2 regions of the Streptomyces sp. NPDC051913 genome follow, and region 2 is predicted to be linked to the other one. Evidence: riboswitches for the same ligand, from Rfam matches in the RefSeq annotation. Region 2 holds a riboswitch; the other holds the start of a gene.

Region 1 (10,705 bases), on a different contig from region 2:
GGTACTGGGAGGACGTCGGTACCCACGAGAGCTATGTGAAGGCCCAGGCCGACGTCCTGGAGGGCAAGGTCGACGTCGAGATCGACGGCTTCGAGCTCTCGCCGGGTGTGTGGGTGGCCGAGGGTGCGGAAGTGCATCCCGACGCCGTTCTTCGGGGACCGCTCTACATCGGGGACTACGCCAAGGTCGAGGCCGGCGCCGAGATCCGCGAGCACACCGTCGTGGGGTCCAACGTCGTCGTGAAGAGCGGGGCGTTCCTGCACAAGGCCGTGGTGCACGACAACGTGTACGTCGGGCAGCACAGCAATCTGCGCGGCTGTGTCGTCGGGAAGAACACCGACATCATGCGTGCGGCCCGGATCGAGGACGGCGCGGTCATCGGGGACGAGTGCCTTGTCGGTGAAGAATCGATCGTTCAGGGCAATGTGCGGGTCTACCCGTTCAAGACCATCGAGGCCGGCGCCTTCGTCAATACCTCGGTGATCTGGGAGTCCCGGGGGCAGGCGCATCTCTTCGGTGCCCGAGGGGTCTCCGGGATCCTGAACGTGGAGATCACGCCCGAGCTCGCCGTGCGTCTCGCCGGTGCCTATGCCACGACTCTGAAGAAGGGGTCCACGGTCACCACGGCCCGCGACCACTCCCGTGGTGCGCGAGCGCTGAAGCGGGCGGTCATTTCCGCGTTGCAGGCCAGCGCCATCGACGTACGGGATCTGGAGAACGTACCGCTGCCCGTTGCCCGGCAGCAGACCGCTCGGGGCAGTGCGGGTGGGATCATGATTCGGACCACGCCCGGGGTGCCGGATTCCGTGGACATCATGTTCTTCGACGGGCGGGGAGCCGACCTGTCGCAGGGGAGTCAGCGGAAGCTGGACCGGGTGTTCGCGCGGCAGGAGTATCGGCGAGCGTTCCCCGGCGAGATCGGGGATCTGCATTTTCCCGCGAGCGTGTTCGACTCGTACACCGGGTCGCTGCTGCGGAACGTCGACACGACGGGTATCGCCGAGTCGGGGCTGAAGGTCGTCGTCGATGCGTCCAACGGTAGCGCCGGGCTTGTGCTGCCCAGTCTCCTCGGCAAGCTCGGGGTGGACTCGCTGACCGTCAATCCGGGGCTCGATGAGTCGCGGCCCACGGAGACCGCGGATGTGCGGCGGTCGGGTCTGGTGCGGCTCGGGGAGATCGTGGCGTCGTCGCGGGCGGCGTTCGGGGTGCGGTTCGACCCGGTCGGTGAGCGGCTGTCGCTGGTCGACGAGAAGGGGCGGATCGTCGAGGACGACCGGGCGTTGCTGGTGATGCTCGACCTGGTGGCCGCGGAGCGGCGCAGTGGTCGGGTGGCGCTGCCGGTGACCACCACGCGGATCGCCGAGCAGGTGGCGGCGTACCACGGGACGCAGGTGGAGTGGACGACGACGTCGCCCGACGATCTGACGCGGGTCGGTCGGGATGACTCGACCATCTTCGGCGGTGACGGCAAGGGCGCGTTCATCGTGCCCGAGTTCAGCAGTGTGTTCGACGGTACGGCGGCCTTTGTGCGGCTGATCGGGCTGGTGGCGCGGACGCAGCTCACGCTCAGCCAGATCGACGCGCGGATTCCGCGGGCGCATGTCCTCAAGCGGGATCTGGCTACCCCCTGGGCGGTCAAGGGGCTTGTGATGCGTCGGGTCGTGGAGGCGGCCGGCGATCGCTTTGTCGACACGACCGACGGGGTGCGGGTCGTGGAGACCGACGGGCGATGGGTCATGGTGCTGCCCGACCCCGCCGAGGCGGTCACTCATCTGTGGGCCGAAGGGCCAGATGACGCCTCCGCCCAGGCACTGCTCGACGAGTGGTCGGCGGTCGTGGACAGCGCCGGACGCTGAAAAACGCTGCACGCGTGCGTGCCGGACAGGTGTCCCCAAGGGGGCCTGTCCGGCACGCCGGTGGGGCCATTCGGAGGTAGTGGTCGCGACGTGCGACGATGTGCGGCATGCCGCAGCAGCCCCCCGTTCGGAGCACTCCTACGCGCCCCTCGCGCCCAGACGCCTCCATGTCGCTGCTCACCAACGTCATGGACCACAGCCTCGACGACGGGTATGCGGAGGCGGCCGCTCGGAAGAAGGCCGCAGGCGAGGGGGGCCTGCCGAAGACACTGCGAGCGAAGCTCGGTCTCGCCGCCGGCCTGGTGCTGGCGGCTCTGGTCGTGACCGTGGGGGCGGCGCAGGCACGCGTCGCGGCTCCCGTCGTCGCCAAGGAGCGCGAGGAGCTGATCGACCGCATCGACCGCGAGACGGACACGGCCGACAAGCTCGAGGGCACGGTCGACGACCTTCGCGACGATGTGAGCGCCATGCAGCGTGAGGCGCTCCGGGACAGTGGCGGCAGCGGACAGGCGGACCTGGTCGGCATTCTGTCCGGTGCCGCGGCCGTGCACGGACCCGGCGTGAAGCTGGTCGTGGACGACGCCAAGGAGGCCACCACCGGTGGCGACGGCGACCCGCGAGAGACCTCCGGGTTCTCCGACACCGGGCGGGTCCGGGACCGGGACATGCAGCGTGTGGTCAACGGGCTCTGGGAATCGGGCGCGGAGGCCATCTCGATCAACGGACAGCGGCTGACGGCGCTGTCCGCGATCAGGGCCGCGGGCGACGCGATACTGGTCGACAACAGGCCGCTCGTGCCGCCGTACACGGTGCTCGCGGTGGGGGACGGGCAGCGGCTGAGCACCAGGTTCCAGAACAGCGCCGACGGGCTCTATCTGAACGCTCTGCAGGAGAACTACGGCATCCGGACGGGCATCTCCGTGGAGGGGGATCTCCGGCTGCCGGCAGCAACGAGTGTGATCGTACGTACAGCACAGCCGAGAACTGAGAAGGGCACATCGTGATCGCCGTACTGGGCCTCGTCGTGGGAGTCGTGGCCGGCCTCTTGGTCCGGCCCGAGGTTCCGGCGGTCGTCGAGCCTTATCTGCCGATCGCCGTCGTGGCGGCGCTCGACGCCGTCTTCGGCGGTCTGCGAGCCATGCTCGACGGCATCTTCGACGACAAGGTCTTCGTGGTGTCGTTCCTGTCCAACGTGGTCGTCGCCGCGCTGATCGTGTTCCTGGGGGACAAGTTGGGCGTGGGTGCCCAGCTGTCGACCGGTGTGGTCGTCGTCCTCGGTATCCGGATCTTCTCCAACGCCGCGGCGATCCGTCGGCATGTCTTCCGGGCGTGAGGCCGATGAGCGACCAGGACGGCACGCCGGAGAACCGGCTGCGCAAGGAACTGCCCGAGGAACGGCCCGCGACGGCCCCGGAGGCGGTGGCGTCGCCGCAGGACGACAAGCCCGGGCTGACCGGCCGGCAGCGGCTGGTTCAGGGGCTCTGGCCGCCGCGCGTCACCCGTGCCCAACTGATCGTCGCCGTGCTGTTGTTCGGCCTCGGCTTCGGGCTGGCCGTGCAGGTGGCGTCGAACAGCGACGGCGACAGCGCGCTGCGCGGTGCCCGGCAGGAAGATCTTGTTCGCATCCTCGATGAACTCGATGACCGTACACAGCGTCTTGAGGACGAGAAGCAGGGTCTCGAGAACCAGCGGGACGAGTTGGAGAACAGCTCGGACCAGGCGGAGGAGGCCCGCAAGCAGACGTTGGAGAAGGAGCGGCAACTCGGCATCCTGGCGGGCACGGTGGCCGCGCAGGGACCGGGCATCACGATGACGATCGAGGACACGAAGAGGACGGTCGAGGCGGACATGCTGCTCGACGCGATCCAGGAGCTGCGCGCGGCCGGTGCCGAGGCGATCCAGGTGAACGGCGTGCGGGTGGTGGCCGGCACCTATCTGACCGAGTCGGGCAACAGTGTGAGCGTCGACGGGAACAAGATCAACGCTCCGTATCGTTTCAAGGTCATCGGCAAACCGCAGGACCTCGAACCGGCGCTCAACATTCCTGGAGGCGTGGTGCAGACTCTGGAGAAGGAGCAGGCCACGGTCACCGTCGAGCGGTCGACCAAGATCGTCGTGGACGCCTTGCGAGCCGCGAAGCAGCCTGACTACGCTCGGTCGTCCTCCCGGTGAACCGCGGGTGCATGAGGGACGTCCGGCGAGGGCATGAGGTTGCGGGGGGTCGGCGCACCGATTGGGTGGTGCGTGGTGGAAACTGTCTGGTGGATACGGACGTTGTCAGGATGTCCGGGTCGGCCGGTGTATGCAGTCAGGGTTCGTCCTGCCCCACGGGCGGGTCTGTTTCGGTCAAGGGGAATCGCCCGTGAAGTTGTTTGCGAAGTTGTTCGGCAAGAGCGCGCGAGAGGGTAGCGACCATGCGAACGCGACCGCTCGCCATCGCGCGCAGCCAGACGCGGAGGGCCAGCGCCCGCTGTTCCGGGACCAGGTGGGCGGTGACGCCGCCGGAGCGCAGGGCGCGCCGGTTGACCCTGCGCAGCCCGGCGGCATAGGTTTCGGGCAACCGTCAACCTCAAGTACGGGTGGAGAGTTTTCCATGTCGGCCCTGGTGTGTACGAGGTGCGGTAACCGCAACGCGGAGAACAGCCGCTTCTGCTCCAACTGCGGTGCGCCGTTGCGTGGTGGGCCCGAGCGCCCGTCCGAGACGACCTCCACCATCTCGATCTCGGGTCTTGAGGCCTACGACGCCGAGGTCACCGGTCAGACGCAGGTCCCCATGCTCTCTCCGGAGGCGCAGGCGGCCGTCGACGCGCTGCCGCTGGGTTCCGCGCTCCTGGTCGTGCGCCGCGGGCCGAACTCGGGCAGCCGCTTCCTGCTGGACGGTGATCTGACCACGGCCGGCCGTCATCCGCAGAGCGACATCTTCCTGGACGACGTGACGGTGTCGCGCCGCCATGTGGAGTTCCGTCGCCAGCAGGACGGCTCGTTCACCGTGAGCGACGTCGGCAGCCTCAACGGCACGTATGTGAACCGGGAGCGGATCGACACGGTGCCGCTGCACAACGGGGACGAGGTACAGATCGGCAAGTACCGGCTGGTCTTCTACGCGAGCCAGCGGGGCTACTGACCCCGTCAGGGAAGGTCCATGCTTCAAACACCGAGCGGCGGTGCCGGTCACGGTGCCGCCGCCGCGGACAGTGGGCTGATGAGCATCGGCACGGTGCTCAACGTGCTGCGCGACGAGTTCCCCGAAGTCACCATCTCCAAGATCCGTTTCCTGGAGTCCGAGGGCCTCATCGAGCCGCAACGGACCCCTTCGGGGTACCGCAAGTTCAGTGCGGAGGACGTCGAGCGCCTCGGCCATGTGCTGCGGATGCAGCGGGACCACTATCTGCCGCTCAAGGTGATCCGGGAGTACCTGGACGCCATGGAGCGAGGTGAGGCCGTGGCGCTGCCGGTGGTGGGGCGCCAGCGGGACGGAGGGGAAGCCCTGCCGGACCCCTGGGAGGCCCCTACGGCGGCGCGGATCGGCCGGGCCGAGCTGATGGCGGCCGCCGAGATCGGTGAGCGGGAGCTCGAGGAGTGGGAGTCGTACGGGCTCATCGCTCCGTTGCCCGACGGGGCGTACGACGCCGAGGTGGTCACCGTGGCGGCGCTCGTCGTCGAGCTGGGGCGGTTCGGGATCGAGCCGCGGCATCTGCGGGCGATGAAGGCCGCCGCCGACCGTGAGGCGGGCCTTGTGGACCAGGTGGTGGCCCCGCTGAAGCGCCACCGCAACCCGCAGACCCGGGCGCACGCGGAGGCCCGCACGAAGGAACTGGCGGGGCTCACGGTGAAGCTGCACGCGGCGCTGGTGCAGACGGCCCTCGGCGTACGGCTGCCCTGAAGGGCGCGGACGTCGGATCCGGCTCCCGTTTCCGGCCCGACTACCCAAACGTCCCGGGCACGGCCTAGGGTTGCTGTGTGAACGAGCTCGATGTCGTAGGTGTCCGGGTCGAAATGCCCTCCAACCAACCGATCGTGCTTCTGCGTGAAGTGGGAGGCGACCGCTACCTCCCCATCTGGATCGGGCCGGGGGAGGCGACGGCGATCGCTTTCGCCCAGCAGGGCATGGCCCCCGCACGACCGCTGACCCACGACCTGTTCAAGGACGTGCTGGAGGCCGTCGGCCAGGAGCTCACCGAAGTGCGCATCACGGACCTGCGTGAGGGCGTCTTCTACGCGGAGCTCGTCTTTGCCAGCGGGGTCGAGGTGAGTGCCCGGCCCTCCGACGCCATAGCGCTGGCGCTGCGCACCGGAACGCCGATCTACGGCAGCGACGGTGTGCTCGACGACGCGGGGATCGCGATCCCGGACGAGCAGGAGGACGAGGTGGAGAAGTTCCGCGAGTTCCTCGACCAGATCTCGCCCGAGGACTTCGGCACCAGCAGCCAGTGAGAGGGGCCGGTCCGGTGGACGCGCGCTCCGTGACGGGGCGGCTGTGTCCGGTCACCACCGAAATGCTGGCATTTGCCACCGGCGTGTGAGAGCGTCCTACGGCCCGCCTCAAGCGCATTCGGCTAGCCTTTCCCCGCGGTGGGGTACGGGAAACCACTCCTAGGGTGATTATCACTCGGCGTGCCGAGTGTGGCGATCGTTGACGCGCCCCGGGTGACTGCCTACCGTCGAGAAGGCAGGTCAAGGACGGAGGTCGGCGTGCGAAGCAGCGGCGACGGTACGGCTGGGGGTGCCCCCGGACGGAGTCTCGGGGCAAGCGGTCCGTACCCTCCCCCAAGCTCTCAACTGCGTTCGAGTTGGGGGGACCCCCATCACGGCAGCGCGGCCGATCACGTTCCGCAGCGACCGGCGGCCGTGCCGAGCAGTGGCGGAGGGGCGACGTCCATGGCGTCCGAGGAGATCGGCTACCGCGGTCCGACGGCCTGTGCGGCCGCCGGCATCACCTATCGGCAACTCGACTACTGGGCGCGTACCGGTCTCGTCGAGCCGAGTGTGCGGCCCGCCTACGGGTCGGGGACGCAGCGGCTGTACAGCTTCCGGGACGTTGTCGTCCTGAAGATCGTCAAGCGGTTCCTCGACACCGGTGTGTCGCTGCAGAACATCCGTACCACAGTGCAGCACCTCAGGGAGCGCGGTTTCCGCGACCTGGAGCGCATGACACTGATGAGCGACGGTGCCACGGTCTACGAGTGCACCTCGCCCGACGAGGTCCACGCGCTGCTCCAGGGCGGCCAGGGCATCTTCGGGATCGCCGTGGGTGTGGTGTGGCGGGACGTGGAGAGCGCCTTGTCGCAGCTGCACGGGGAGCGGATCGACACCGGCGAGACGCTCGTGGGGCACAATCCCGCCGACGAGCTGGCGCGGCGGCGGGGCAATCGGGCCGTTTGAGGCTCTGCCCGGGGCATCACCGAGGGCATTGTCAGTGGCGTAGGGCAGCATCGGACATGTGAGAAACGCGCCCACGATCCTGCATCTCGACATGGATGCCTTCTTCGCCTCGGCGGAGCAGGCGTCCAAGCCGAGTCTGCGCGGGAAGGCCGTGGTGGTGGGCGGGCTGGGGCCGCGTGGTGTGGTGGCCACCGCGTCGTACGAGGCCCGGGTCTTCGGGGTTCATTCGGCGATGCCGATGGCGCAGGCGCGGCGGCTGGCGCCGAATGCCGCGTATCTCGTGCCGCGCTTCGGGTTCTACCGGTCGATCAGTGAGCAGGTGATGGCGCTGCTGCGGGCGCTGTCGCCGCTGGTGGAGCCGTTGAGCCTCGATGAGGCGTTCGTGGATCTGGAGGCCGGGGGAGCGGCCTGGGACGAGGGCTCGGCGCGGCTGGTGGGGGAGAAGCTGCGTGCCGACATACGGGCGGTCACCGCGCTCACGGGGTCGGTGGGGCTCGCGGCGTCCAAGATGCTCGCGAAGATCGCGTCCGAGCAGGCCAAGCCCGACGGTCTGGTGGTGATCGATCCGGGGACCGAGCGAGAGCTGCTCGGGCCGATGTCCGTGCGGATCCTGCCTGGGGTGGGGCCGGCCACCGGGGACCATCTGCGGCGGGCAGGTATCCACACGGTCGAGGAGATCGTGGAGGCGGGCGAGGACGAGCTGGTACGGCTGCTGGGGAAGGCGCACGGCCACGGGCTGTATGCCATGGCGTTGGCGCATGACGAGCGGCCGGTGGTGGCCGAGCGGGAGACCAAGTCGGTGTCGGTCGAGGACACGTACGACGTGGACATCCACGATCGGCTGCGGGTGGGGATGGAGGTGCAGCGGCTGGCCGACCGGTGTGTGCGGAGGCTGCGGGGGGCCGGGTTGTCGGGGCGCACGATCGTGCTCAAGGTGCGGCGGTACGACTTCTCCACGCTGACCCGGTCCGAGACGCTGCGGGGGCCCACCGATGATCCGGCGGTCGTGCGGGAGGCCGCGGCGCGGTTGCTGGAGTCCGTGGACACGACGGGGGGTGTGCGGCTGCTGGGGGTGGGGGTTTCCGGACTGGCCGACTACACGCAGGAGGATCTGTTCGCGCAGGCCGCGGGGGATCTGGGGGAGCTGCCGGAGGAGGAGCCGGGGGAGGTGGCCGCGGAGAAGGACGAGGCTCCTGTCGAGCGGCGGTGGGTTGCGGGGCATGACGTCACGCATGCCGAGTTCGGGCATGGGTGGGTGCAGGGGAGTGGGCTGGGGCGGGTGACGGTGCGGTTCGAGACGCCGGATTCCGAGCCGGGGCGGGTGCGGACGTTTCGGGTGGATGATGCGTCGTTGGCTGTGGCTGAGCCTTTGCCGTTGGTGGCGGTGGAGGGTGGGGCGTCCGGCCTTCGGCCGGATTTGGTCTCCCACCCGCACCACCCGTGACACATCCGTTTACGGGGCGCTGCGGGGTGCGGGGTCGTGGGGCTGTCAGGCTTCTGCTTCCTCTGTGCCTGCCAGCTTGCCGAAGTCTCGGTCCGGGAGTGGGGGTGCGGGGGCGACGTCCAGGCCGTAGTGGTGGTAGAGCTGGAGTTCCTGGTCGGGAGAGAGGTGGCGGCCCACGCCGAAGTCGGGGGCGTCCTTGATCAAGGAGCGGTCGAAGGGGACGCGCAAGGTGCCTTCGATCAGTTCGCTCGGCTCCAGGGGGACGAAGGCGTCCCTGGAGAACAGGCCGGTGCGTATGGCCGCCCACTCCGGCACGCCGGTCGCGTCGTCGAGGTAGACCTCGTCGATCGTGCCGATCTTGGTGCCGTTGCGGTCCATCGCCTTGCGGCCGATCAGGTTGCGCGGATCGATATCGGTCTGCACGGGCCCTCCACTAGGTCGCGACTCGCAACTCATCCGTAAGCACTACAAAAGAGCAGATTGAGGCCGGTGGCCACTCGAGGGCTCCTCCAGGGATCCGCATTTTGCGCGCTGGTAGGCTGGCAAGCGGCTGTTGACCCTGTGCGGGAGAGTCCTCCGGAGATCGTCCGGGGGCGCCGAAGGAGCAAATCCTCCCCGGAATCTCTCAGGCCCACGTACCGCACTGACGAGGCCACTCTGGAAAGCAGAGCGGGTGTCGACGGCTTCCGCTCTCACCGACGGTGAAAGCCGGGCACCTTCGGGTTGTCCGGTGAAGCTCTCAGGTTGAGATGACAGAGGGGGAGGCCGCCGGGACCCGCAGCCGTGGTGTCCCTCGAAGGTCGCGTCAGACCAGGAGGCCTCCGCAATGACCGCCCACCGCACTCCGCTCACCGAACTCGAGCAGGGGATCCCCTTCGAGCAGCGTCACATCGGCCCCGACCACGAGGCCCGGGCCAAGATGCTCGCGCAGGTCGGATACGGCTCGCTGGACGAGCTCACCGCCGCCGCGGTGCCGGATGTGATCAAGAACGCCGACTCCCTCGATCTGCCGGGCGCGCGTACCGAGGCCGAGGTGCTGGCCGAGCTTCGGTCGCTCGCCGATCGCAACCAGGTTCTCGGGTCCATGATCGGGCTCGGGTACTACGGGACCTTCACTCCGCCCGTCATCCTGCGCAACGTCATGGAGAACCCCGCCTGGTACACGGCCTACACGCCCTACCAGCCCGAGATCTCCCAGGGCCGGCTGGAGGCCCTCCTCAACTTCCAGACCATGGTCGCCGAGCTCACCGGGCTGCCGACCTCCGGCGCCTCGCTGCTCGACGAGGGCACGGCCGCCGCCGAGGCGCTGGCGCTGTCCCGGCGCATGGGCAAGAACAAGAAGGGGCTGTTCCTGGTCGACGCGGACACGTTGCCGCAGACCATCGCCGTCATCGAGACCCGCGCCGAGCCGACCGGTGTCGAGGTCGTCGTCGCCGACCTCAGCGGCGGGATCCCGGCCGACATCGCCGCGCGTGAGATCAACGGCGTGCTCATCCAGTACCCGGGCGCCTCCGGTGCCGTACGCGACCTCAAGGCGGTCATCGACCAGGCGCACGGGCTGGGGGCCCTGGTGACCGTCGCCGCCGACCTGCTGGCGCTGACGCTGCTGAAGTCGCCCGGGGAACTCGGGGCCGACATCGCCGTCGGGACCACCCAGCGGTTCGGTGTGCCGATGGGCTTCGGCGGGCCGCACGCCGGTTACATGGCGGTGCACGAGAAGTTCGCGCGCAGCCTGCCCGGGCGGCTCGTGGGTGTGTCCGTGGACGCGGACGGGAACAAGGCGTACCGGCTCGCTCTGCAGACTCGGGAGCAGCACATCCGGCGGGAGAAGGCCACCAGCAACATCTGTACCGCTCAGGTGCTGCTCGCCGTGATGGCCGGGATGTACGCCGTCTACCACGGGCCTGAAGGGCTGAAGGGCATCGCCCGGCGGACGCATCGCTACGCCCGTGTCCTCGCCGCGGGGCTCACCGCGGGCGGGGTCGAGGTCGTGCACGGCGCCTACTTCGACACGCTGACCGTG
Region 2 (10,705 bases):
GCCAACTTGTCATGCGTTACTTGTCGGTTGACTCCTGACCGTCGGATTCCGGTTCGGGGGTGGAATCCGGGGCGGACGACTCGACCTCCGCCGCCACCGCCGCCGACGTCTCCGCGCTCTCCGCCAGGACCTCGTCCGCCACCAGCTCCGCCGCTTCCTTGGCGACCGTCAGCAGGACCGTGTCCTGGGGAGCCTGGTCCTCGAAGTTCTCCGGGTGGTGGCATGCCACCTGCTGGCCCGGCTTCAGTTCCACCAGCTTCGGCTCGGTCGTCGTGCAGATCTGCGTCGCCTTCCAGCACCGGGTGTGGAAGCGGCAGCCGCTCGGCGGGGAGATCGGCGAGGGCACGTCGCCCTTGAGCAGGATGCGCTCGGACTTGGCGTTCTTGCGCCGCGGGTCCGGGATCGGCACCGCCGACATGAGCGCCTTGGTGTAGGGGTGCATCGGCGCCTTGTACAGCGACTCGCGGTCCGCCAGCTCGACGATCTTGCCGAGGTACATCACCGCGATCCGGTCCGAGACGTGCCGGACGACCGAGAGGTCGTGCGCGATGATCACGTACGTCAGGCCGAGCTCCTGCTGAAGGTCGTCGAGCAGGTTCACGACCTGGGCCTGGATGGACACGTCGAGCGCGGAGACCGGCTCGTCGGCCACGACCAGCTTCGGGTTCAGGGCCAGTGCGCGGGCGATGCCGATGCGCTGACGCTGACCGCCGGAGAACTCGTGCGGATAGCGGTTGTAGTGCTCGGGGTTGAGGCCCACGACCGAAAGCAGCCGCTGGACCTCCGCCTTGATGCCGCCCTCGGGGGTCACGCCCTGGAGCTTGAAGGGGGCGCCGACGATCGTGCCGATGGTGTGGCGCGGGTTCAGCGACGAGTACGGGTCCTGGAAGATCATCTGCACGTCACGGCGGAGCGGACGCATGCCGCCGACACCGAGGTGCGTGATGTCCTGGCCCTCGAACTCGACCTTGCCGGCCGTCGGTTCGAGCAGCCGGGTGATCAGCCGGCCCATCGTCGACTTGCCGCAGCCGGACTCGCCCACGACACCGAGGGTCTCGCCGGACTTGACCTCGAAGTCGATGCCGTCGACCGCGCGGACCGCGCCGACCTGCCGCTGGAGCAGGCCCTTCTTGATCGGGAAGTGCTTCTGGAGCCCGGTCACCTTCAGCAGGGTCTCGCCGGGGGCGGCGTCGGCCTTGGTGACCAGCGTGCCGTCGCTCTGCGCAGGGATGCTCACTTTGTCCTCGCTCACAGCTTCGGCGCAATCTCTTCGGTCCAGATCCGCTCCCGCTGCTCCTGCGTCATGTGGCAGGCGGCCCAGTGCTGGCTGCCGACCTCGGCGAGCTCCGGGCGGACCGTGCGGGTGACGTTGTCCTTCGGGATGTCCGCGTACGGGCAGCGCGGGTTGAAGGCGCAGCCGGACGGGATGTTGATCAGCGAGGGCGGGGAGCCCTTCACCGGGATCAGGCGCTCCTGCTGGTCACGGTCGAGGCGCGGCATCGAACCGAGCAGACCCCAGGTGTAGGGGTGGCGGGGCTCGTAGAACACCTTCTCGGCCGGACCGCGCTCGACGCAGCGCCCGCCGTACATCACCAGGATGTCGTCGGCGAGCTCGGCGACGACGCCCAGGTCGTGGGTGATGATGATGACCGCGGAGCCGAACTCCTTCTGCAGATCCCGGATCAGGTCGAGGATCTGCGCCTGGACGGTCACGTCCAGGGCGGTCGTCGGCTCGTCCGCGATGAGCAGTTCGGGGTTGTTGACCAGCGACATCGCGATCATCGCGCGCTGACGCATACCGCCGGAGAACTCGTGCGGGTAGTTGTCCACCCGCTTGTCCGGCTGCGGGATGCCGACGCGGTCGAGCATCTCCACCGCACGGCGCTTGGCGGTCTTCTTGTCCACCTTGTGGTGGATACGGTACGCCTCCACGATCTGCTGGCCGATCGTGTAGTACGGGTGCAGCGCCGACAGCGGGTCCTGGAAGATCATCGCCATCTCGCGGCCACGCAGCTTGCGCACATGGTCCGGGTCGGCGGTGAGCAGTTCGGTGCCGTCCAGCCAGATCTCGCCGGAGATCTGCGCCTTGCGCTTGCCGTACTGACCGGCGGTGTGCAGGCCCATGATGCCGAGCGAGGTCACCGACTTGCCGGAGCCGGACTCGCCCACGATGCCGAGGGTCTTGCCCTTCTCCAGCTTGAAGGAGAGCCCGTCGACGGACTTGACCAGACCGTCGTCGGTCGGGAAGTGCACCTTGAGGTCGCGCACTTCGAGGAAGGCGGTCGGCGCGGGCGAGGCGGGGGTGGGCTCGCCCACGGCCGCTCCGCTCTTGCTGAGTTCGGTCATGCGAGCCTCACTCGGGGGTCGATCACGGCGTAGAGGATGTCCACCGCGAGGTTGGCGATCAGCACCGCGAGAGAAGTGATCAGGGTGACGCCCAGAATGATGGGCAGGTCCTGGGTCTTGATGCCGTTGAGCACCGCTTGGCCGAGGCCCGGCAGGCTGAACGTGGTCTCGGTCAGGATCGCGCCGCCGATGAGGGCGCCGAGGTCCATGCCGAGCATGGTCAGGATGGGCGTGAGCGTCGACCGCATGGCGTGCTTGCGAATGACGACCTGCTCCTTGAGGCCCTTCGCACGCGCGGTGCGGATGTAGTCCTCGCCGAGGATCTCCAGCATGGTGGCGCGGGTGATCCGGGCGTACATCGCGGCGTAGAGGAACGCGAGGGTGGCCCAGGGCAGCAGCATGGAGGCGAAGTAGCCGCCGAAGCTGTCCGTCAGCGGGACGTACTCCGAGTCGACCCAGCCCAACCCGATATCGAAGATCGCGACGCTCAGCAGACCGGTGAAGTAGATCGGCAGGGAGACACCCGACAGCGCGACGAGCATCGCACCGCGGTCCCACAGGCTGCCCCGCTTGAGGGCGGAGAGCACACCGGCGGCGATACCGAAGATCAGCCACAGCACGGCGGCACCGAGCGCCAGACCCAGGGTCACCGGGAAGCGGTCCGTGATCACCGGCCAGATGGCCTGCTCGGTACGGAAGGAGTAGCCGAAGCACGGCGCGGCACAGTGCACGGAGTCGCCGCCGCCCACATAGGTGCGGCCGGCGAAGAGGCCCTTGAAGAACTCCCAGACCTGAGCGTAGATCGGGTCGCTCAGTCCGAGCTTCTCCCGCACGCCCTCGACGGCGGCGGGGTCGGCCTGCTTGCCCACGAAGCTCAAGGCGACGTCGACGCCCGCCCACTTGGGGACGAGGAAGAAGATGCCGAAGACCACCATGATGATGACCACGAGCATCACTGCGGCGGCGAACAGCCGCCTGATGAGGTAAGCGAGCACAGCTCTCGGCCCGCCGCGGGTCGCGGGCCACCGGAGATCATCCGGTGGCCCGCGCTCCCGCGTCGCCGGCCTTCACCTGCCTTTCGTGCCGTTCGGCGGGTGTGCCGGGATTACTTCGAGGACTTCAGACCGAGGTTGACGAAGTCGTACATGCCGCTGTAGGCGTCCGACGTGTACACGTTCGCGAGTCGGTCACCGCGCCAGTTGACGAACTTCTCGAAGACGAACGGCAGGTAGTAGCCGCCGTCCATCACCGCGTGGTTGATGTCCTTGGCGATCGACAGCTTGGCCGCGTCGTCCTGCGTCTTCACGTAGGTGTCGAACAGACCGTTGATCTTCTTGTCGTCGATCAGAGCGAAGTTGTTGTTACCGCTCTCCAGGATGTACTTGCCGTCCCACAGCGGCAGACCGAAGCCCTGGACCGAACCGAAGTCGGCGCCCCAGCCCATGATGATGATGCCGTAGCCCTTCTTCTTCACGTTCGAGGGGCTGCCGATGATGCCGGAGGTCTGCGAACCGTCGTACTGGTCGATGTCGGCGGTGATGCCGATCTTCTTCAGCGAGGCCTGGAGGGACTCCGCCGTGGCCACCTCGACCGGCTTGTTGTTACGGACGGCGATGGTGGTCTTGAAGCCGTTCGGCTGACCGCAGGCCTTCAGCTCTTCCTTGGCCTTGGCGACGTTGCCGTCCTTGTTGGCGCCGTTGAGCTCGTAGGGGTCGTACGACTGGCCCTCGGAACCGGGGACGGTCGGGGGCAGCATGTTCGTGCCGATGTCACCACCGGCGACCGGGCCACCGCGCGCGGTCTGCAGCGAGACGTGGTCGGCACCGTAGATCACGGCCTTGCGGCAGTGCTCGTTGTCGAACGGCTTCACGCTCTGCGGGAAGGTCGCGTAACGGATGTAGCCGGAGACCGGGTTGTCCAGGTTGGCCTTGTGCGACTGGAGGGCGGTGGTGCGGCCCTGCGGCGACAGACCGGTCTGGTTGATGTCCAGGTCGTAGTCACCGGCGAGCAGACGGGCGTCCAGGTCGTTGGCGTTCGAGAAGAACTTGACCGAGATCTTGTCCGGGTACGCCTTGCGGATCGGGTCCGAGGCCTGGCTCCACTTGTCGTTGCGGACCAGGACCAGGTCCTTGCCCGGGCTGTACGACTGGAACTTGTACGGGCCGGAGGAGAACGGCTTCAGGCCGTACTTGGACTTGGTGTCCATGTCCTGGCGGACCGGGGAGGCCGAGACCAGGGCGAGGATCTCCTCGAAGTCGGCGTTGGCCTCCGGGAGGTGGAAGACGATCGTCTTGTCGTCCGGAGTGTCGATCGCCTTCAGACCGAGCTTGTCGGCCGAGGTGTCCTTGTACGGACCCTTGTACTCGCCCTTGGGGTCGAGGACGTCCTTCAGGTAGACCGGGCCGCCGGACAGCACGTCCTGCGCCCAGACGCGCTCGATGCCGTACTTGACGTCCTTGGAGGTGATCTCCTTGCCGTCCTCCCACGTGATGCCGTCACGCAGGGTGTACGTGTAGGTCTTGCCGTCGTCGGTGACCTTGGCGAGACCGGTGGCGAGGTCCGGGGTGAGCGCCGCGCCCTTGGCCCCGGGCTCCGTGGCGCTCGTGACCAGCTGGCGGCTGTAGTAGCGCGCGAAGTTCCACATGAAGCCGTAGTAACCACGCGTGGTGTCCCACGAGTCGGCATCCTGGGCGCCGGCGAACTTCAGCTCGCCGCCCTTCTTGGCGAGCGAGGCCTGGGCGACCTTGTTGTTCGCGGCGTTGAAGCCGGCCGCGCCCGTCGAGGAGCCCTTGCCGTTGCCGCCGTCGTCATCGCCGCCGCCGCACGCCGCAGTCGTCAGCAGCGCGGCGACCGCGGCGGCAGCGGCGAATGCCTGCTTCCGCCGCCCTGAGGTGCGTTGGGTAGTCACGATCTCGGATCCTCCGGATTTGATGAGAGACCCCGTGTTGGTGCCACGGGACGCTTTGTGTACGGCAGTTCAGCGGGATCCCTTCGGGTCCAGCGCGTCCCGCACGCCGTCGCCGAAGAGATTGAAGGCAAGAACCGTGATGAAGATCGCTACACCCGGGACCACCATGTAGGTGGGGTCCGACTTGTAGTAGTCGATCGCGTTCGAGAGCATCTGCCCCCAGGAGGCCGTGGGCGGCTTGACGCCCACGCCCAGGAAGCTGAGCGCCGCCTCGGTGAGGATGTTGGTGGGGATCATCATCGTCGTGTACACGATGATCGGCGCGACGAGGTTGGGCAGCAGTTCCTTGAACAGGATGTAGAACCGCCCGGCGCCGAGCGAACGGGCCGCTTCGACGTATTCACGCTCGCGCAGCGAGAGCGTCTGGCCGCGCACCACGCGTCCGATGTAGGGCCAGCCGAAGAACCCGATGACCAGGATCATCACGAACAGGCGCACGCCCGTGCCGGACAGTCCGAGCATCTCGTTCGGCATGACGGAGACCAGGGCGATGATGAACAGCAGCTGCGGGAAGGCCAGCAGACCGTCCATGACCCGGCTGATGGCGGAGTCGATCCAACCGCCGAAGAAGCCGGCGAGGACGCCCAGGACGGTACCGATGATCACGGCGACGATCGCGGACAGGAAGCCGACGAGCAGCGAGATCCGGGCGCCGTAGACGATGCGGGCGAAGATGTCACGGCCGTTGACCGGCTCGACGCCCAGCCAGTGGTCGCCGCTCATGCCGCCGAAGGACCCCTTGGGGGTGCCGAACAGCGGGTCGATCAGGTCCTTGTCGTGGTACGTGTTCGGGTCCTGGCCGTAGAGGCTGGTGATCACGGGCGCGAGCAGTGCGACCGCGATGAGGAAGAGCACGACGACGCCGCCCGCGAGGGCGAGTTTGTCCCGCTTCAAACGCTCCCAGGCGATCCGGCCCAGGGAACGCCCCTGTACGGCCTTGGCGCCGGCGTTGACCGCCGCTTCTTCGGCCGCGCTCGGGGCCGCTTCCGCGGTCGGCTCGTGCAATGGTGCCGTCATCTGGCAGGGACCCCTCTCAACCGGCGGTAGCCGGCCCGCACTTGCCGCTGTAGCGGCGTGATCAGTCCGTCGTACACAGGGGCGAACCCACCCCTGGTGCGGGAGTCTTCAACGCTTTGGCGATCTGTTGCCAGACTTGGCGAGGAAAGGATGCATAAACGTGATGCGGGCTGCAGGGTTCCGTTATCCGGACAGCAGGTAACGGCCGCCGGACGCAGGCCAGTTGGGGCAATACGGGCCTCACGGGGCCTTCTGCCCTCATCTACGCGCGCAGACACACTCCCGTAACACGAGAGCCTGTGGCCGGTTCGGCTCAGTAGCCGCCGGGCGCCGGAGGGTAGCCGTACCCGGCCGCCGGCGCCTGCGCCGGAGCCGCGTGCGCCTCGCGGTCGTAGAAGGGACGGGCACCGGCCCGCATCCACATCGCGACCGGGTCGTACTCGTCGGACATGGCGACCGTCGACACCGGCAGCCCGTCCGGGACCGCGCCGATGGACTGCTGCATCATCGCGCGCACCGAGTCGACGGCGGGCGGGCTGGTGTCGTAGACGTCGAGCCCGATGGCGAGGTACGGCGCCCCGAGCGCCGGCTGCACCCAGGCGCGGCGCAGCGAGCGGACGGCCGGGGTGCGGTGGGCGTTCTGCGCGATCAGGGCGTAGAACTGCGGGATCTCGATGCCGGGTTCCGACAGCCGGAGGGGGCCCGCGGGCTGGCGCTCCAGGCCGGTCGCGATCCGGCGCAGGTCGAGCCAGGGGATGCCGACGCCGCCGCCGGGGGCGTGCGGGTTCAGCCAGAGACCGAACTGGTCCGGGTAGAGGGTGCGCGCCACGTCGACTCCGTCGACGACCTCGTACGAGCGGTTCCAGCCGCTCGCGCTCAGTTCCTGGGCGGAGGTGACGCAGGGCGCGTAGCCGTGGCCGTCGACCTCCATGTTTCCGTACTGGGCGTCCGGGGAGCCCGCCTGGCCGTGCCAGAGGAGCATCCAGATCTGGCCGGAGGAGGGGGTGGCGAGGGCGCGGAGGAGTGCCTCGTAGGCGTCGTAGCGCCCTGGCGTCACCTGGCGCAGCATGTGCTCGACCGTGCCGGTCGCTGTGCCGCTGGCACTCACCTTCTACCGCCCCTTCGGGAAAGTTTCGTAGTCGGAAACAGCTTAAGCGGTTCGGGCTCAAGGCTTGCGGTGGTCCGCGGGTGCGGTCGGCAATCCCTACGCCTGGTAGAAGGGGCGGACCCGCTCCCGCATCCAGTGCCCCACCGGGTCGTCCGCCACGTCCAGCAGGACCAGGTTGACCGGCCAGGCCACCGGGGCCTGGCCCAGTGCCCGGCCCAGGGCGTCCATCGGGAGGGTACGCAAGTCGCCCTCCCATGGGGAGAGTTCCACGCCCACGAACATCACGGGGTCTGCCGTCTCGATGGCGGCCAGGCAGCGGCGGGCCGTGCGGACGACTCCCGTCGCGGCGAACTCGGCGGAGGCGGCGGCGAGGAAGTCCACCGGGTCGTCCTGCCAGTCGGGCTCGTAGAGCTTGACGCGGCCGCCGCTGCCCGGGCCGTCCAGCGGGGTGCGGCCCGTCCGGCACAGGTCCGCCACGGCGGACGGCGGCAGGGGGACGCCGACCACGCCGTCCGGATTGAGGGCCAGGCCGAGCTGCGGCGGCAGGCCGCGCGCGAACTCCACCGCAGGGGCGACGGTGTACGACATGTGCGCCCCGGCGACCTGACGGAACTGTTCCTCCGAACTGAAGACCGGGACGTAGGCCTGGCCCTCGATCTGGAGGGTGGGCAGATCGAGGGGGCCGGTGTGGGCGCCGCCGCCGTTCGGCAGGGGGATCCAGACGAAGCTGCGGCCGAGGACCTCGATGATCCGGCCGCCGGCCCCGGGCACGCCCAGAGAGGCCGAGAGCACCTCCTCCAGCTCGTTGCCGGGCCATCCGCCGCCGTGCGGATGGGGGTGTGCCTGTGCCGGGAAGTCCTGTGCCGGGAAGTCCATCTGTCCGTCCGCCTGCCGAGTACCGCTGATGTGGCTGAAAGGCTAACGGGTGGCACGCCTTCGGGGGTCAGCCCGTGAAGCCGATCCGGCGCAGGGCGTCCGCCGCCTGCCGGTCCAGGAGGATCGCCGAGCCCACTCCCTGGGGCAGTTCGCCCTTCTCCACGGAACGGATCAGGCGGGCCGCCGCCGTGCGGTGGCGGAGGAAGGCGTAGCGCGAGACGCCCCGGCCGCGCTCGCGCTGGCCCTGGAGCGCGGTGTCCGGGGTGACGTCGAGCAGCAGCAGGTGCAGCGTGCCACCGCGGCGCCGGGCCGCGCGGGCCAGCCAGCCGCGCACCCAGGTCTGGGTGCCGCAGTCGTGCACCACGACCCCCTCACCGGAGCGCAGGGCCCGGCGCAGGCCGACGTAGTGGGCGAAGCGGACCAGGGGACGGTAGAGCGCGTACGGCAGAAGGCGGGGCGCGCGGGCGTCCCAGCGGTCGCGGGTGTCCTGGGAGTCGATCCGGGTGCCCTTGACGGCGCGTCGCATCAGGGTCGACTTGCCGCTGCCGGGCAGGCCGGTGATCACGACCAGGTCGGCCGGCGCGAAGAGCAGGGCGTGCGGGGTGTGGCCGGACCGGTCGCGCAGGTCACGCACGACCGGCCGCGGTGCGCATGCCTCCTGGGCCGGAGCGGTCGGCTGTGCGGGCAGCGCGACGGCCGAGGTGGTGGCGTACGCAGTGGGCCTGTTCACCGTGATCGTCCTCCTCCGGGGTCAGGGGGGTTCCCCTCCCCACCGAGCGTAAAGAGAAGGTAATGGGGTGTCTCTCTTGTTTTGGTGATCGTCCTGCCACAAGCCAGTCACAAAGGGGGCGGCGAGGGGCGCGGCCGGTGCGGCCCTGCCGCCCGTGCCCGATGCGTGCAATGATGTCCGCGCCAACTGCATACCGGCCGTTTGAATCCGCGCGGGAGAGTCCCCACCACTGGTTGGGGCGCCGAAGGAGCAAGTCCCTCCCTTGAATCTCTCAGGCCCCGTTACCGCGCGGGCGAGGCACATCTGAAAAGCGAGCCGCCCTCCGGTGGCTCCACCCAAGGTGCAAGTCATGTCCCCTGCGGTCATGGCGAACCTCTCAGGTTCCGATGACAGATGGGGAGGAACGACCTCGCCCGTCATGCCTTGGGAGACAACCGTCCGATGAGCAATGAACCCCGCCTGACCGCGCTCGACGCCCTGCATCGTGCGCTCGGCGCGACGATGACCGACTTCGCCGGCTGGGACATGCCCCTGCGCTACGGCTCCGAGCGCGACGAGCACATCGCCGTGCGGACGAGGGCCGGGCTCTTCGACCTCTCCCACATGGGCGAGATCACGGTGACCGGGCCTGCGGCCGCCCAGCTGCTGAACTTCGCGCTCGTCGGCAACATCGCCTCCGTCGGCGTCGGCCGCGCCCGCTACACCATGATCTGCCGTGCGGACGGCGGCATCCTCGACGACCTGATCGTCTACCGGCTCGAAGACACCGAGTACATGGTCGTCGCCAACGCCTCCAACGCCCAGGTCGTCCTCGACGCGCTCGTCGAGCGCTCCGCCGGCTTCGACGCCGAGGTGCGCGACGACCGGGACGCGTACGCGCTGCTCGCCGTCCAGGGCCCCGAGTCCCCCGGCATCCTCGCGTCCCTCACCGACGCCGACCTCGACGGGCTGAAGTACTACGCCGGCCTGCCCGGCACGGTCGCCGGCGTCCCGGCCCTGATCGCCCGCACCGGCTACACCGGCGAGGACGGCTTCGAGCTGTTCGTGAAGCCGGAGCACGCGGTCGAGCTGTGGCAGGCGCTGACCAAGGCGGGCGAGGGCGTCGGTCTGGTCCCCTGCGGCCTGTCCTGCCGGGACACCCTGCGCCTGGAGGCGGGCATGCCGCTGTACGGGCATGAGCTGAACACCTCGCTCACCCCCTTCGACGCCGGGCTCGGCCGGGTGGTGAAGTTCGAGAAGGAGGGCGACTTCGTGGGGCGCGAGGCGCTTCAGGAGGCCGCCGCCCGGTCCGCCGAGAACCCGCCCCGCGTCCTCGTCGGCCTGATCGCCGAGGGCCGCCGCGTCCCGCGCGCCGGGTACACCGTGGTCGCCGACGGACAGGTGATCGGCGAGGTCACCTCCGGCGCCCCCTCGCCCACCCTGGGCAAGCCGATCGCGATGGCGTACGTCGACGCCGCGCACGCCTCTCCCGGCACCTCCGGCGTCGGGGTGGACATCCGGGGCACCCACGAGCCGTACGAGGTCGTGGCTCTCCCCTTCTACAAGCGGCAGAAGTAGACACTGGACGCCAGGGCGCGCGTCCGCGCGTGACCCTGCGCACATTTCCGCTGCTCACGCACGTTCCCAGCAGTCCCGCATTCATCAGCACTCCCCCGCGTAC

The links. Region 2 has a riboswitch for glycine ahead of gcvT (glycine cleavage system aminomethyltransferase GcvT). Riboswitches for the same ligand answer to the same signal wherever they lie in the genome.
Region 1: another riboswitch for glycine. It lies ahead of gcvP (aminomethyl-transferring glycine dehydrogenase); the one in region 2 lies ahead of gcvT (glycine cleavage system aminomethyltransferase GcvT).

The regions. Positions count from the first base shown of each region.
Region 1 is NZ_JBIUCI010000009.1:1,570-12,274, forward strand. Features, by position in the region: gene ACIHIX_RS26370 (sugar phosphate nucleotidyltransferase) at 1-1,856, shown strand, start outside; gene ACIHIX_RS26375 (DUF881 domain-containing protein) at 2,024-2,860, shown strand; gene ACIHIX_RS26380 (small basic family protein) at 2,857-3,189, shown strand; gene ACIHIX_RS26385 (DUF881 domain-containing protein) at 3,195-4,028, shown strand; gene ACIHIX_RS26390 (FHA domain-containing protein) at 4,090-4,980, shown strand; gene ACIHIX_RS26395 (MerR family transcriptional regulator) at 4,999-5,739, shown strand; gene ACIHIX_RS26400 (bifunctional nuclease family protein) at 5,817-6,290, shown strand; gene ACIHIX_RS26405 (MerR family transcriptional regulator) at 6,549-7,238, shown strand; gene ACIHIX_RS26410 (DNA polymerase IV) at 7,297-8,682, shown strand; gene ACIHIX_RS26415 (PRC-barrel domain-containing protein) at 8,728-9,105, opposite strand; glycine riboswitch at 9,237-9,333, shown strand; gene gcvP (aminomethyl-transferring glycine dehydrogenase) at 9,509-10,705, shown strand, end outside.
Region 2 is NZ_JBIUCI010000029.1:83,368-94,072, forward strand. Features, by position in the region: gene ACIHIX_RS45390 (ABC transporter ATP-binding protein) at 17-1,237, opposite strand; gene ACIHIX_RS45395 (ABC transporter ATP-binding protein) at 1,249-2,346, opposite strand; gene ACIHIX_RS45400 (ABC transporter permease) at 2,343-3,341, opposite strand; gene ACIHIX_RS45405 (ABC transporter substrate-binding protein) at 3,452-5,254, opposite strand; gene ACIHIX_RS45410 (ABC transporter permease) at 5,324-6,331, opposite strand; gene ACIHIX_RS45415 (enhanced serine sensitivity protein SseB C-terminal domain-containing protein) at 6,645-7,439, opposite strand; gene ACIHIX_RS45420 (enhanced serine sensitivity protein SseB) at 7,536-8,315, opposite strand; gene ACIHIX_RS45425 (AAA family ATPase) at 8,383-9,045, opposite strand; glycine riboswitch at 9,248-9,342, shown strand; gene gcvT (glycine cleavage system aminomethyltransferase GcvT) at 9,487-10,602, shown strand.